DNA from 3 places in the Motilimonas thetidivivens genome. Region 1 is predicted to be linked to each of the others. Evidence: predicted binding sites of a transcription regulator. Region 1 holds the regulator's gene; each other region holds the start of a gene.
The links. The regulator sigma-54, encoded in region 1, starts transcription at its own class of promoters, with help from an activator protein. The targets are predictions, from matches to a motif close to GTTGGCACGNNNNTNGNNT.
Positions count from the first base shown of each region.

Region 2: the regulator sigma-54 is predicted to act here: its motif matches at 1,649-1,667, upstream of glnK (P-II family nitrogen regulator).
Region 3: the regulator sigma-54 is predicted to act here: its motif matches at 2,075-2,093, upstream of flgB (flagellar basal body rod protein FlgB).

Region 1 is NZ_JBKFDK010000007.1:138,410-142,643, reverse strand. Features, by position in the region: gene lptA (lipopolysaccharide transport periplasmic protein LptA) at 1-320, shown strand, start outside; gene lptB (LPS export ABC transporter ATP-binding protein) at 320-1,045, shown strand; gene ACK8OT_RS07650 (RNA polymerase factor sigma-54) at 1,131-2,582, shown strand; gene hpf (ribosome hibernation promoting factor) at 2,603-2,890, shown strand; gene ptsN (PTS IIA-like nitrogen regulatory protein PtsN) at 2,898-3,344, shown strand; gene rapZ (RNase adapter RapZ) at 3,356-4,207, shown strand; gene ACK8OT_RS07630 (HPr family phosphocarrier protein) at 4,218-4,234, shown strand, end outside.
Region 2 is NZ_JBKFDK010000019.1:60,387-64,620, forward strand. Features, by position in the region: gene ACK8OT_RS14080 (winged helix-turn-helix domain-containing protein) at 1-442, shown strand, start outside; gene ACK8OT_RS14085 (YacL family protein) at 623-994, shown strand; gene arfB (alternative ribosome rescue aminoacyl-tRNA hydrolase ArfB) at 1,021-1,443, opposite strand; gene glnK (P-II family nitrogen regulator) at 1,714-2,052, shown strand; gene ACK8OT_RS14100 (ammonium transporter) at 2,066-3,298, shown strand; gene ACK8OT_RS14105 (Fe(3+) ABC transporter substrate-binding protein) at 3,520-4,234, shown strand, end outside.
Region 3 is NZ_JBKFDK010000001.1:37,578-41,811, forward strand. Features, by position in the region: gene ACK8OT_RS00190 (chemotaxis protein CheV) at 120-1,037, shown strand; gene ACK8OT_RS00195 (CheR family methyltransferase) at 1,055-1,909, shown strand; gene flgB (flagellar basal body rod protein FlgB) at 2,123-2,518, shown strand; gene flgC (flagellar basal body rod protein FlgC) at 2,521-2,943, shown strand; gene ACK8OT_RS00210 (flagellar hook assembly protein FlgD) at 2,954-3,742, shown strand; gene flgE (flagellar hook protein FlgE) at 3,782-4,234, shown strand, end outside.

The DNA of each region.
Region 1 (4,234 bases):
TCCGCCATAAAGCGGGTGAAGAAGAAATGATCGCCACCGGCAATCCGGCGACCTTCTATCAAATGATGGACGATGGCAAACCCGTTGAAGCTCGCGCCAACAAAATTCGCTATTTGAAAAAAACCAATCAAATTATTTTGACACAAAAAGCCACCCTATCGCAGTTAGATAGTAATTACACCGCGGAAAAGATTACTTACAACATCACCACGCGCCAAATTGAGGGTGAAAAAGGCGATCAGCAAACTCGAACCGTGTTTCTTCCCGCACAAGTAGAGCAAAAAAATAAATCAAACTCATCTAATGAAACGGCGCAATAATGGCAATCCTTCAAGCAAAAGACTTAGCAAAAAGTTATAAAAACCGCCGTGTGGTCAATGGCGTTAGCCTGCAAGTTGAAACAGGCCAAATCGTGGGTCTGCTCGGCCCCAACGGAGCGGGAAAAACCACCACCTTTTACATGGTAGTTGGCCTGGTTAAACGCGACGAAGGGCAAATTTTTATCGATGATCAAGAGATCTCAAGTCAACCCATGCATGTACGAGCACAAAAAGGGATTGGCTATTTGCCACAAGAAGCGTCTATTTTCCGCCGTCTCACCGTGGCGCAAAACATCATGGCCATATTAGAAATACGTGATGAACTTTCTAGTGAACAAAAACAAGACCGGCTCAATGAGCTGCTCGAGGAGTTTCACATCACCCATATTAAAGACAGTAAAGGTATGGCCCTGTCGGGTGGTGAAAGAAGGCGGGTTGAAATTGCGCGAGCATTGGCCGCCGATCCGCAATTTATTTTGCTCGATGAGCCCTTTGCTGGGGTTGATCCTATCTCAGTAATTGATATAAAAAAAATCATAGAACACTTACGAGACAGAGGCTTAGGTGTATTAATCACTGATCATAATGTGAGAGAGACACTAGATGTATGTGAATATTCCTATATAGTGAGCCATGGGGAAATGATTGCCACGGGAACGCCGGCAGAAATTTTACAAAACGAACAAGTAAAACGAGTCTACCTTGGCGATCAATTCAAGCTATAGTTTTAAAGGTAACCCGAATTTGGATGCTTGAGCTCACCCCAACATCCAAGCTCTCATACCTATTGAGTGATGTAACAGGAATTTAATGAAACCAACCCTACAGTTGCGTTTAGGTCAGCAGTTAACGATGACCCCTCAGCTACAGCAAGCCATTCGCTTGTTGCAGCTTTCTACATTAGAGTTACAGCAAGAAATCCAAGAAGCCATTGAGTCTAACCCCTTGCTCGAAATTGAAGAAAACGAGCATAGCGGCGACGAGCCCAGCTACGACAATGATACCAGTAGCCAGCTTGAAACCAGTGAAGCCATGGCGCAAAACGATATTCCGGATGAACTACCCACTGATTCGACGTGGGATGACACCTTCACCACCAATGCGGGCTCAAGCAGCACAGGCGTTGGCTCAGGTGGGGATGACAGCGACTATATTTACCAAGGTGAAACCAGCGCTAACCTACAAGATCACCTGATATGGCAAATGGAGCTCACGCCATTTAGTGAAACCGACCGCGCCATCGCGCTAGCGATTATTGATGCCATCGATGAATCAGGTTACCTCACCGTTTCCAGTGAAGATATTTTAGAAAGTGTCGTATCCGATGATCTTGAGGTTGAGCTAGATGAAGTAGAAGCCGTGCTTAAACGGCTGCAGCACTTTGATCCCCTCGGTGTTGGAGCCCGCTCCGCACAGGAGTGCATGCTGATCCAATTAAACCAAATATCACCCGATACACCTTGGTTAGCCGAAGCCATTGCCATCATCAAAGAGCACATGGACTTACTGGCAAACCGCGATTACCGAACGTTAAGCCGTAAGACCAAGCTCAAAGAAGAAGAGCTGCGCGAGGTCATGCGTTTAATTCACACCTTAGAGCCGCGCCCCGGTAATGCGGTGGTTGAACTCGACGCCCAATACATAGTGCCCGATGTCTCGGTACAAAAGAAAGCGGGCCGCTGGGTGGTTGAACTTAACCCCGACAGCATGCCAAAAATACGCGTCAATGATCAGTACGCCGCCTTTGCCAAACAAACGCGCAATAGCGATGACAGCCAATTTATCCGCTCACATTTGCAAGAAGCCAAATGGTTTATTAAAAGCCTTGAAAGCCGCAATGAAACCCTAATGAAGGTGGCGAATTGTATCGTACAGCATCAAGTGGCCTTTTTTGAATACGGCGATGAAGCCATGAAACCTATGGTATTGAACGATGTGGCCGAGGCAGTGGAAATGCATGAATCGACCATATCTCGCGTTACCACGCAAAAATTCATGCACACCCCAAGAGGTATTTTTGAACTAAAATATTTCTTCTCCAGCCATGTAGCAACTGAAAGTGGCGGTGAATGTTCATCAACGGCCATTCGCGCACTCATTAAAAAACTAGTCGCAGCCGAAACACCAGCCAAGCCACTAAGTGACAGTAAAATCACTCAGCTACTGGCCGATCAAGGCATCAAAGTTGCCCGCAGAACAATAGCTAAATATAGAGAATCATTAAACATTCCGCCTTCTAACCAACGCAAGAGTCTATTATAGACAGTAACAGGAGAGTCGATATGCAAATAAACCTATCAGGTCACCACATTGATATCACTGATTCAATGCGCAATTATGTAGAAACGAAATTCTCTAAACTTGAACGACATTCTGATAGCATTAATTCCGTTTTGGTGATACTTAACGTCGAAAAATTAAACCAAATTGCGGAAGCCAAAATTAACCTAACCGGTGGTGAGGTTTTCGCTACTGCCCAAGATACTGATATGTATGCTGCAATAGATGCTTTGGTTGACAAATTAGATCGCCAAGTGATCAAGCACAAGGAAAAGCTGAAACAGTCTTAACTCAAATATGCAAATTAATGAATTATTAACCCAAGACTGCACGTTAAGTGCAGTTTCTTGTTCAAGCAAGAAAAAAGCCCTAGAAATCATTAGCGAGTTAGCAGCTGGCAAACTTAACATCGACGCTAAGGTGGTGTTTGAAAATCTGCTCACACGTGAACGCCTTGGCACCACAGGTGTGGGTTGCGGTATCGCTATTCCCCATGCCAGGATCAGCGATGAATATCCCGTTACGGGAATTTTTATCCAATGCGAAAGCCCTATCGACTTCAGCGCCATCGATAATCAACCTGTCGATTTATTGTTTGCCGTCTTGGTACCAGAAAGCCAATGTAGCGAACATTTAAAAACACTGTCACTTATTGCGGGTAAACTCTCGGATAAACAAATCTGTCGTCAGCTGCGTGCAGCGAAAACCGATGCAGAGCTGTTTGATGTGATCTGCACACCTTAAACGGAAAAAATATGAAACTCACCATAGTGAGTGGTCGCTCAGGCTCTGGTAAAACGGTAGCGTTGCGGGTACTAGAAGACCTAGGTTATTACTGTGTCGACAATTTGCCACTGCCTTTACTTCCGGCTTTAATCACAAGCTTACAGGACAATTATGAGGCAGTCGCAGTTAGCATTGATGTGCGAAACTTACCGCTTGATCCTAATGAGCTGCACACCACCATTCAGGGATTAGCGCAACAAGTAGAGCTAACTACTTTGTTTTTAGACGCAAGTAGCGCCATCTTGGTTCGTCGTTACAGTGAAACGCGCCGCTTGCATCCTTTAGCTAAGATGAAGTTATCTTTATCTCAAGCCATAGATCAAGAAACCGCGCTACTGGAGCCAATATCTGAATCCGCGGATCTGCGCATAGATACCAGCGATATGTCGATTCATGATCTCAGCGAATTGGTAAAACAGCGCGTGCTGGGACAAAAGAATCATGAACTCGTGCTGGTGATTGAATCCTTTGGTTTTAAAAACGGCTTACCTAAAGACGCAGATTATGTCTTTGATGCTCGTTTTTTACCTAACCCGCACTGGGTGCCGGAATTAAAGCCGCAAACAGGGCTCGATGCCGACGTACAACATTATCTGTCCGAACAGCCCTTAGTGGTTAAGTTTATTTGGCAACTGGAAAATTTAATTGGTACTTGGCTGCCTCACCTTGAGCGTAACAACCGCAGTTATGTCACCATTGCGATTGGCTGTACAGGCGGGCAACATCGTTCTGTTTACATCGCCGAAAAATTAGCCGAGTATTTTAAAGCCGATCATCAAGTACAGATCCGCCACCGAACGTTGGAAAAACTAAAAGATTAACAGGCCCTACATGTCGCAACTAGAACA
Region 2 (4,234 bases), on a different contig from region 1:
TGAAGGTAACAACGCTGATCGTGAAGCCTTGGTTGCGCAGTTAGAAAACCTAAACGTTGCTTACGTTGAAAGTGTTGCCACGGTACAAGCTGCTGAGCAAGCATTCGCATTGCAAGATTTTGATTTACTTGTTATCGATGCGCTACTCAACGATACCGACGGTATTGATTTAGTAAAACGTATTCGTATGGGTGAGACCTCAGCGGTTGCGGATATTCGCGTATTAGTCACGCATTTTGATGTGCAACGTGAGCTATTAGGCATTAACAGCTTACTTGATATTCAAGGTTTGCTGCTTAAGCCGCTTGAAGACAGCCGTTTGAAGCAAATGCTAATGGTGGCAAGTAAGTCTGCTGTGGTACTTAAACCACAAGCTGCATACGAATTAGTACCAACAGAAGTATTAAGCAAAGCAGCAGCATTAAAAACAGCGGCAAACTAAAAGCGCTGATAATTAGACAGTTTAAACAAAAGTTTAAAATAAATAACACCAGAGCTGACTTAGGATGAGACTTTCTGGTTTACCAGTTGCAAGTTTAACGATTGCAAAAAGTTGAGTGCTAAGTTCAAGCTCTAAGGTAAAATCCTCAATCGGGCAAGACTGACAATAAGAGGTTCGATTTTGGAGTTTGAATTTAAGCGTGACGTGCTATATAAAACAATAAGGTGCCAATTTTCCATGGGCCATGAGGCAATGGGAACTTGGTTGGAGCAAGAGCTAAAAACCGATCTTGCAGGCATAGCGCGCTTATTAGAACAAATTCAACTGCTCCAGCAACAAGCGCTGGAGCAGTTTGAATTATTAGGCAGTGAGTTCTCGCTGTTTCTTAATCAGGATGAGGCAAAAGTGATTGCCAACATTCTACTTTCCGAGCAAAGTGAATTACCCGAAGATCTTCAGTATTACGATGAAGAGAGTTTAGCCTTAGCTGGGCTAGAAGACTTTGAGCAAATGCTGCGTTCTTACCAACAGTTTATTTGCGAAGATCTTTGATTCAGTGAAGCCATTTTTTTATTTCATTAATAGCTCACTTTAGCGCGCATTTTTTTTACATTTCCTTTTACCGTTTTGGCATTAAGGCGTCTTGCCTTTGCGGCTCGACTTGGTTTGGTCGCAATACGCCGTTTTTGCACTACATTAGCTTGCTGGATTAATTTAACTAACCGCTCAAGGGCTTCTTGTTTATTAGTGTCTTGGCTGCGAGATGTTTGCGCCTTAATGATGATATCGCCATTTTTGCTGATGCGCTGATCGCTCATGGCACTTAATCCTTCCTTATAGGTATCAGGCAGCGAAGGCGACATTAGAAAGTTAAAGCGCAGTTGGATTGCGCTACTGACCTTATTGATGTGCTGCCCGCCCGCACCCTGCGCTCGGATATGAGTAAATTCAATTTCCTTAATCGGAATTATTACCCGCTGTGAAATGATGATGTGATCCACTGTATGTTCTCTTGCTTTGTCCTCCACAGTGTAACGTTATTTATCGCCGAAGGGATAGGTAGGGTTGAAAACACGCTTGCTTTATTAATGAACCCTTTGCCCCGTCAATGAGCATTGTTAATGACATGTTGCATTGTTCTGGTGCACAAAAGTCATCCTTAAAATAATAAAAACAATAAGCTATTGAATATTAATGATTTTAAAAGTTGGCACATGACTTGTAATAAGTATAAGTAACAAGAATTAAAAATGATGCTTAGGGAGAACAATATGAAAATGATTAGTGCGATTATCAAACCATTTAAGTTGGATGATGTACGCGAAGCGGTCGCTGAAGTTGGGGTAGAAGGCCTAACAGTGACAGAAGTGAGAGGGTTTGGCCGTCAAAAAGGTCATACCGAGCTCTACAGAGGGGCGGAATACAATGTTGATTTTTTACCTAAGGTAAAAATTGATATTGCGACTAGCGATGACAATGTTGACCGTTTAATTGAGGCTATCACCGGTGCTGCTTATACAGGCAAGATTGGTGACGGCAAAATTTTTGTTTATGAGCTCTCTCAAGTGGTGCGTATTCGTACCGGTGAGCTAGACAACGAAGCACTGTAAGGGAGATAGGATCATGGAAAACACTGTGATTGAATTGCGCTTCGCGCTAGATACATTTTATTTCTTAATGTCAGGTGTATTAGTTATGTGGATGGCGGCAGGTTTCGCCATGTTAGAAGCTGGCTTAGTACGCTCAAAAAATACCACCGAGATTCTAACCAAAAACGTCGCCCTCTATGCGATAGCTTGTACCATGTACTTGTTGGTGGGTTACAACATCATGTACGTTGATAATGCGGAAGGTGGATTTTTACCTAGCTTTGGCGCACTCATTGGAAGCCAAGCAGACGGTGCCGATCACTCGCTTGAGTCGGACTTCTTCTTCCAAGTTGTATTTGTCGCAACGGCCATGTCTATTGTTTCTGGCGCTGTTGCTGAGCGTATGAAGCTTTGGGCTTTCCTTGCCTTTAGTGTGGTATTAACGGGCTTAATTTACCCGATTGAAGGTTACTGGACTTGGGGCGGCGGTTTCCTATCTGCTGCAGGTTTCTCTGACTTTGCAGGCTCAGGTATTGTTCACATGGCGGGTGCTGCTGCGGCATTGGCTGCGGTATTGTTACTCGGTGCTCGTAAGGGTAAATACGGTAAAAACGGTGAAGTGCATCCTATCCCAGGCTCGAACATGCCGCTTGCAACCTTAGGTACCTTTATCTTGTGGATGGGCTGGTTTGGCTTCAACGGTGGTTCACAACTGCTTATTTCTGATGCAGAAAATGCAACAGCAGTGGGCCAGATTTTTGTTAACACCAACGCAGCTGCGGCTACCGGCGCTATCTTTGCTTTGGTTGTGACCAAAATCAAGTGGGGTAAAGCAGACTTAACCATGATGCTTAACGGTGCGCTTGCTGGTCTCGTTGCTATCACGGCTGATCCATTATCTCCAAGCCCATTATTTGCTGCACTAATCGGTGTTTTAGCGGGCGGTCTAGTGGTATTCAGTATCGTAGCGTTCGATAAAGTTAAAATCGATGATCCTGTAGGTGCGATTTCGGTACACGGTGTGTGTGGTCTGTTTGGTCTAATGGTCGTGCCGTTCTCAAATGCAGATGCCACTTTCGGTGCACAGCTATACGGTGCTGCGGTTATCTTTGGCTTTGTATTTATCGCGTCATTCATTGTCTGGGCGATTTTGAAGCAAACCATGGGCATCCGTGTTGGCGAAGAAGAAGAGTTAAGTGGTATGGACATTCACGATTGTGGTGTTGATGCTTATCCTGAATTTGTAACGGTACGTCCAAGCCGTTAAACCCTTGAGGAGACATTGATTAATAATGTCTCCTCTTTTTTTTAACACGTTGTCTACGTTTGCCCCAATTTGTTTGGGGCTTTTTTGTTTTTGGCCTAAGCTTAATACTCAATTATTCCTGAATAGGAATGATTATTATCTTGTTTCTGATGACAAGGATAAAAAAATGGATATAATAAACGAGATAGTAATCGTTATCATTACACCTAAAGGAGTTTAAAGTGAAAAAAGGCTTATTTATTGCCGCTAGTCTGTTAGCCAGTGCATTTACTGCACCATCGGCATTGGCTGCTTCAGAAGAAGTAAACGTATATTCTTACCGTCAGTCATTCTTGATTGAACCTATCATGGAAAAGTTTACTGAGCAGACAGGCATTAAAGTGAATATCGTATTTGCTGAAAAAGGTCTGGCTGAGCGTCTTGAGCGCGAAGGTAAATTAAGCCCTGCTGATTTGGTGTTAACCGTTGATATTAGCCGTTCACTTGAACTTGTTGAAAAAGATCTAGTGCAACCCGTGCAAAGTGAAACGCTAGAAGGTAATATTCCTGCCCAGTATCGTGACCCTGCAGATCAATGGTTTGCACTGACAACACGCGTACGTAATGTTTATTCTTCAAAAGATCGTCTAGGTAAATTGCCTACTTTGAACTACGAAGATTTAGCTGATGCTAAATACAAAGGTAAGATTTGTACTCGCAGCGGTAAGCACCCTTACAATGTTGCACTAATCTCATCGATGATCGTTGCGCACGGTGAAGCAGAAACCAAGAAGTGGTTAGAAGGCGTAAAAGCTAACCTAGCGCGTAAGCCACAAGGTAACGATCGTGATCAAGTAAAAGCCATCAAAGAAGGTTTTTGTGATGTTTCTCTAGGTAACAACTACTACCTAGGCAAAATGGTGAACGATGAAAAACAAGCTTCTTGGGCAGCGGCTG
Region 3 (4,234 bases), on a different contig from region 1:
ACTAAACTCATTAATGAAGTAGTTTGCTAGTACTTGAATAATGAATGTAAGCAAACTCGATGCCAGTACGCACAATAGTGAGTGATTGCAATGCAGATGGATGATAAACGGAGACAGTTATGGCAGGATTACTTGATTCAGTAAACCAGCGGACCCAGCTAGTAGGGCAAAACCGATTAGAGTTACTACTTTTTAAGCTGATGGGACGCCAGCGTTACGGTATCAATGTGTTTAAGGTAAAAGAAGTTCTGCAATGCCCGCCGTTGACTTCCATGCCTAAGTTACACCCGGTTATTCGTGGGGTGGCTCATATTCGCGGCAAGACCATCTCGGTGATTGATTTGAGTTTAGCGACAGGCGGGCGCCCAATCGAAGATTTGTCTAAATGCTTTATTATCATTTCTGAGTACAACCGCTCAGTGCAAGGCTTTTTAGTTAACTCAGTTGAACGCATTATTAATATGAACTGGGAATCAATCATGCCTCCGCCGCAAGGCGCAGGGCGCTTTAGTTACTTAACCGCGGTAACAGAAGTCGATAATGAGCTGGTTGAAATTATCGATGTTGAAAAAATACTAGACCAAATCTCTCCGGTTAATACCGATGTTAGCGAAGAGCTGAAGACGCCGGATACCAGTGAAAAAGTGCATGGGCGTAAGATTTTAGTTGCAGATGACTCCAGTGTTGCGCGTAATCAGGTTAAGAAGGCGGTTACTTCATTAGGCGTAGAGTGCATTTTGGCTAAAGATGGTAAAGAAGCCCTTGTAATGCTGAAAGAAATGGCTAAAGATGGCCCGATTACCGATCAAATTGCGCTTATCATCTCAGATATTGAAATGCCTGAAATGGACGGCTACACCCTAACCGCTGAGATTAGAGCAACACCCGCACTCAAAGATTTGCACATCATTTTACATACCTCATTAAGCGGGGTGTTCAACCAAGCTATGGTAAACAAAGTAGGAGCTAACAACTTTATCGCTAAGTTTAATCCTGATGAATTAGCAAGTGCTGTGAAAGAAGCTGTAAATAGTTAAGAATTAAGGGCATTGATTTGACTGCTAAAATGTTGTCTGACGAAGTATATAAACAATTTTCTGACTTTCTTGAAGTTCAGTGCGGTATTGTTTTAGGGGCAAATAAACAGTACTTGGTTAAGAGCCGTTTATCTCCGCTATTAAGCCAATATAAGGTGGATTCGCTCCCTGAGCTGATTCAGCGTTCAATGAGCTTTCGTGAGCGCGACCTGAGAGCATCGGTGATCGATGCAATGACGACAAACGAAACGCTTTGGTTTCGTGATACTTACCCATTTCAGTTATTGGTTGATAAATTATATCCGGAGTTAAGCGTCAATAAGCGACCACTTAAAATTTGGTCGGCTGCGTCATCGTCTGGGCAAGAGCCTTACTCGATTGCAATGTCGACTTTGGAATATCAAATGAAAAAGCCGGGCGCTATGCCCCATGGTATTCAAATCCTTGGCACGGATATATCGAGTGCTATGCTAGAGCATTGTAAGAAAGGCGAGTATGACTCTCTCGCGCTCGCTAGAGGGCTTTCGCCTGAGCGTAAGCGTCAATTTTTTGAGGCGATTAATGATGGCTCAGGACGGATGCGGATATCAGATAAAGTCAAAAAGTTGGCGTCCTTTCGGTCGTTCAACTTACTTGATAGCTACACCTTGTTAGGTAAGTTTGACATTATTTTCTGTCGCAATGTGCTTATCTATTTCTCGCCTGAGGTTAAATCTAAGATCCTCAATCAATTTGCTAATGCTTTAAACCCAGGCGGATATTTAATGTTAGGGGCATCTGAGTCTTTAACCGGATTAACAGATCGTTATGACATGATCCGCTGTAATCCGGGTATTGTCTATAAACTTAAGGAGCCAGCACCTCGACGCTAGCTCTAAGTAAAAGCGGCAAATTGCCGCTTTTTTTATGGCAACACTTTTCCTCTCGATTTTTTCAATCCCGCTATTTAGATGCACATCTGCTAGTAAATCATTTTATTTCAATTGCTTACTCTGATTATTTGCAAAGGGGATACCTTATCAAAGGTGCTTTGTATTTTTGGCACGCAGTTTGCTTTGTTTCTTGTTAGTTAGGCAGGAGGACTTATGGCCATTAATTTTGACAGAGCATTGGGTATACATCAGCACACCTTAGGCATTCGTGCGAGGCGCTCTGAGATGTTAGCCAGTAATATTGCCAATGCAGACACGCCAAATTACAAAGCAAGAGACATTAATTTTGCTGATGCCCTTGCCGCAGCTAAATCAGGGGGCGGTTTTTCACTCGATAAAACCAATACGCGTCATTTTTCTATGCAAAGTAATCTCCAACCGGGAATAAAATTTCGCACCCCCACTCAACCTGATACAGGGGATGGCAATACGGTTGAAGTTCAAGTTGAGCGTAACCTTTTTATGCAAAACTCCATGGAATACCAGGCCAGTTTAAGTTTTCTAAACAGTAAAATAGCCTCCCTCAAGAAAGCGATAAAAGGACAATAATTATGAGCTTATTCAGAGTATTAGACGTCTCCGCATCAGGGATGAGCGCACAATCTGTCAGACTTAATACCACTGCCAGTAACTTGGCTAATGCCAACAGTGTTAGCAGCAGTGTGGATAAAACTTATCGGGCTCGTCACCCTGTTTTTGCCGCAGAATTGAGTAAGGCGCAAGGTCAGCAAAGTGCTAACGTGAAAGTTAAAGTGCTTGGTGTGGTAGAGAGTGAAGCACCGCTGATTAAGGAGTATCTGCCGGAGCATCCGATGGCAGATGATAATGGGTTTATTTATCGCTCTAATGTTAATGTTGTTGAAGAAATGGCCAACATGATGAGTGCATCACGTTCATATCAAACCAATGTGCAAATAGCGGATGCAGCAAAGCAAATGCTGTCAAAAACGTTGCAATTGGGTAAGAGTCAGTAGGGGGCATTAAATGAGTACGATTAATAATGTCTCGGCCAATGGCCTTTATTGGGAAGAAAAGAGCATTTCCGATAAAGCTGCTGAAGCCAACAAAAAAGAGTTAGATCAAGAAGATTTCTTTTCCTTACTCTCTCAGCAGCTTGCATACCAAGACCCTTTTAAACCGGTTGATAACGCGCAAATGGTTGCTCAAATGGCTTCGTTTACTACCGCTGAAGGTATTGCGGATATGGGTAAACAGTTTGAGGACATGAACACCATCATGAGCTCAACGCAAGCACTTCAAGCTTCGGGCTTGGTTGGCCGTAATGTGTTAGTGCCTACCGAGCAAGGTCATCTTGCAGAAGGTAAAACCCTTGAAGGGGTGGCGATTTCAGGTCAACCCATGCAAAACCTGACAGTTCGTGTTGAAGATGAAAAAGGCAACTTGGTTAAAGTTATTCGCATGAACGATCAGCCAGCTGGAAACGTCCGATATAGCTGGGATGGCACCAATGAGGCCGGCGAAATGATGCCGCCCGGCAATTACAAAATTAAAGCAAATGCAAGAGTGAATGGGGAAAGCGTCGATTTACCCACGGCTAACTATGGTCACGTTGAAAGTGTCAGTTTAGCCGGCGGTAAAAACGGTGTGGTATTAAACTTGCAAGGTATTGGCAGTGTATTGCTTGGTGATGTGCTTGAGGTGTCTCAAGTGGGGACTAGCAAGCCAGTTACGAAACCAGAAACACCTGACACTGACTCAGGTGACACTGTTGAGCAAGCAGCTGCGCGGCTTAAAGCGCAAATGGGAATTTAACCTTAGCTTGCTTGATAAGATTGAAATAGGAGAGTAGTTATGTCTTTTAATATTGCTTTGAGCGGCATTAATGCGGCACAAAAAGACCTTGATGTTACCGCTAATAACATAGCTAACGTCAATACCTTTGGTTTTAAAGAGTCGCGAGCCGAATTTGCCGATGTTTATGCTACATCGATTTTCTCAAATGCCAAAACCAACTCGGGTAATGGTGTAAAAACCGCACAAGTTGCTCAGCAGTTCCATCAGGGTAGCTTGCAATTTACCCAAAACGCCCTTGACTTGGCCATTACGGGTGAAGGCTTTTTTGTTACCGCTGAAGATACCGTGACCTTGACGCGTAACTATACCCGCGCAGGGGCTTTTAACCTTAATGCTGACAATTATGTGGTAAATGCCAGTGGTCAATATTTACAAGCTTACCCAGTTGATCAAAATGGTAATCCTTCTTCGGTTAGTATGGCGGCAACGCGCCCATTGCAAATCAGTACC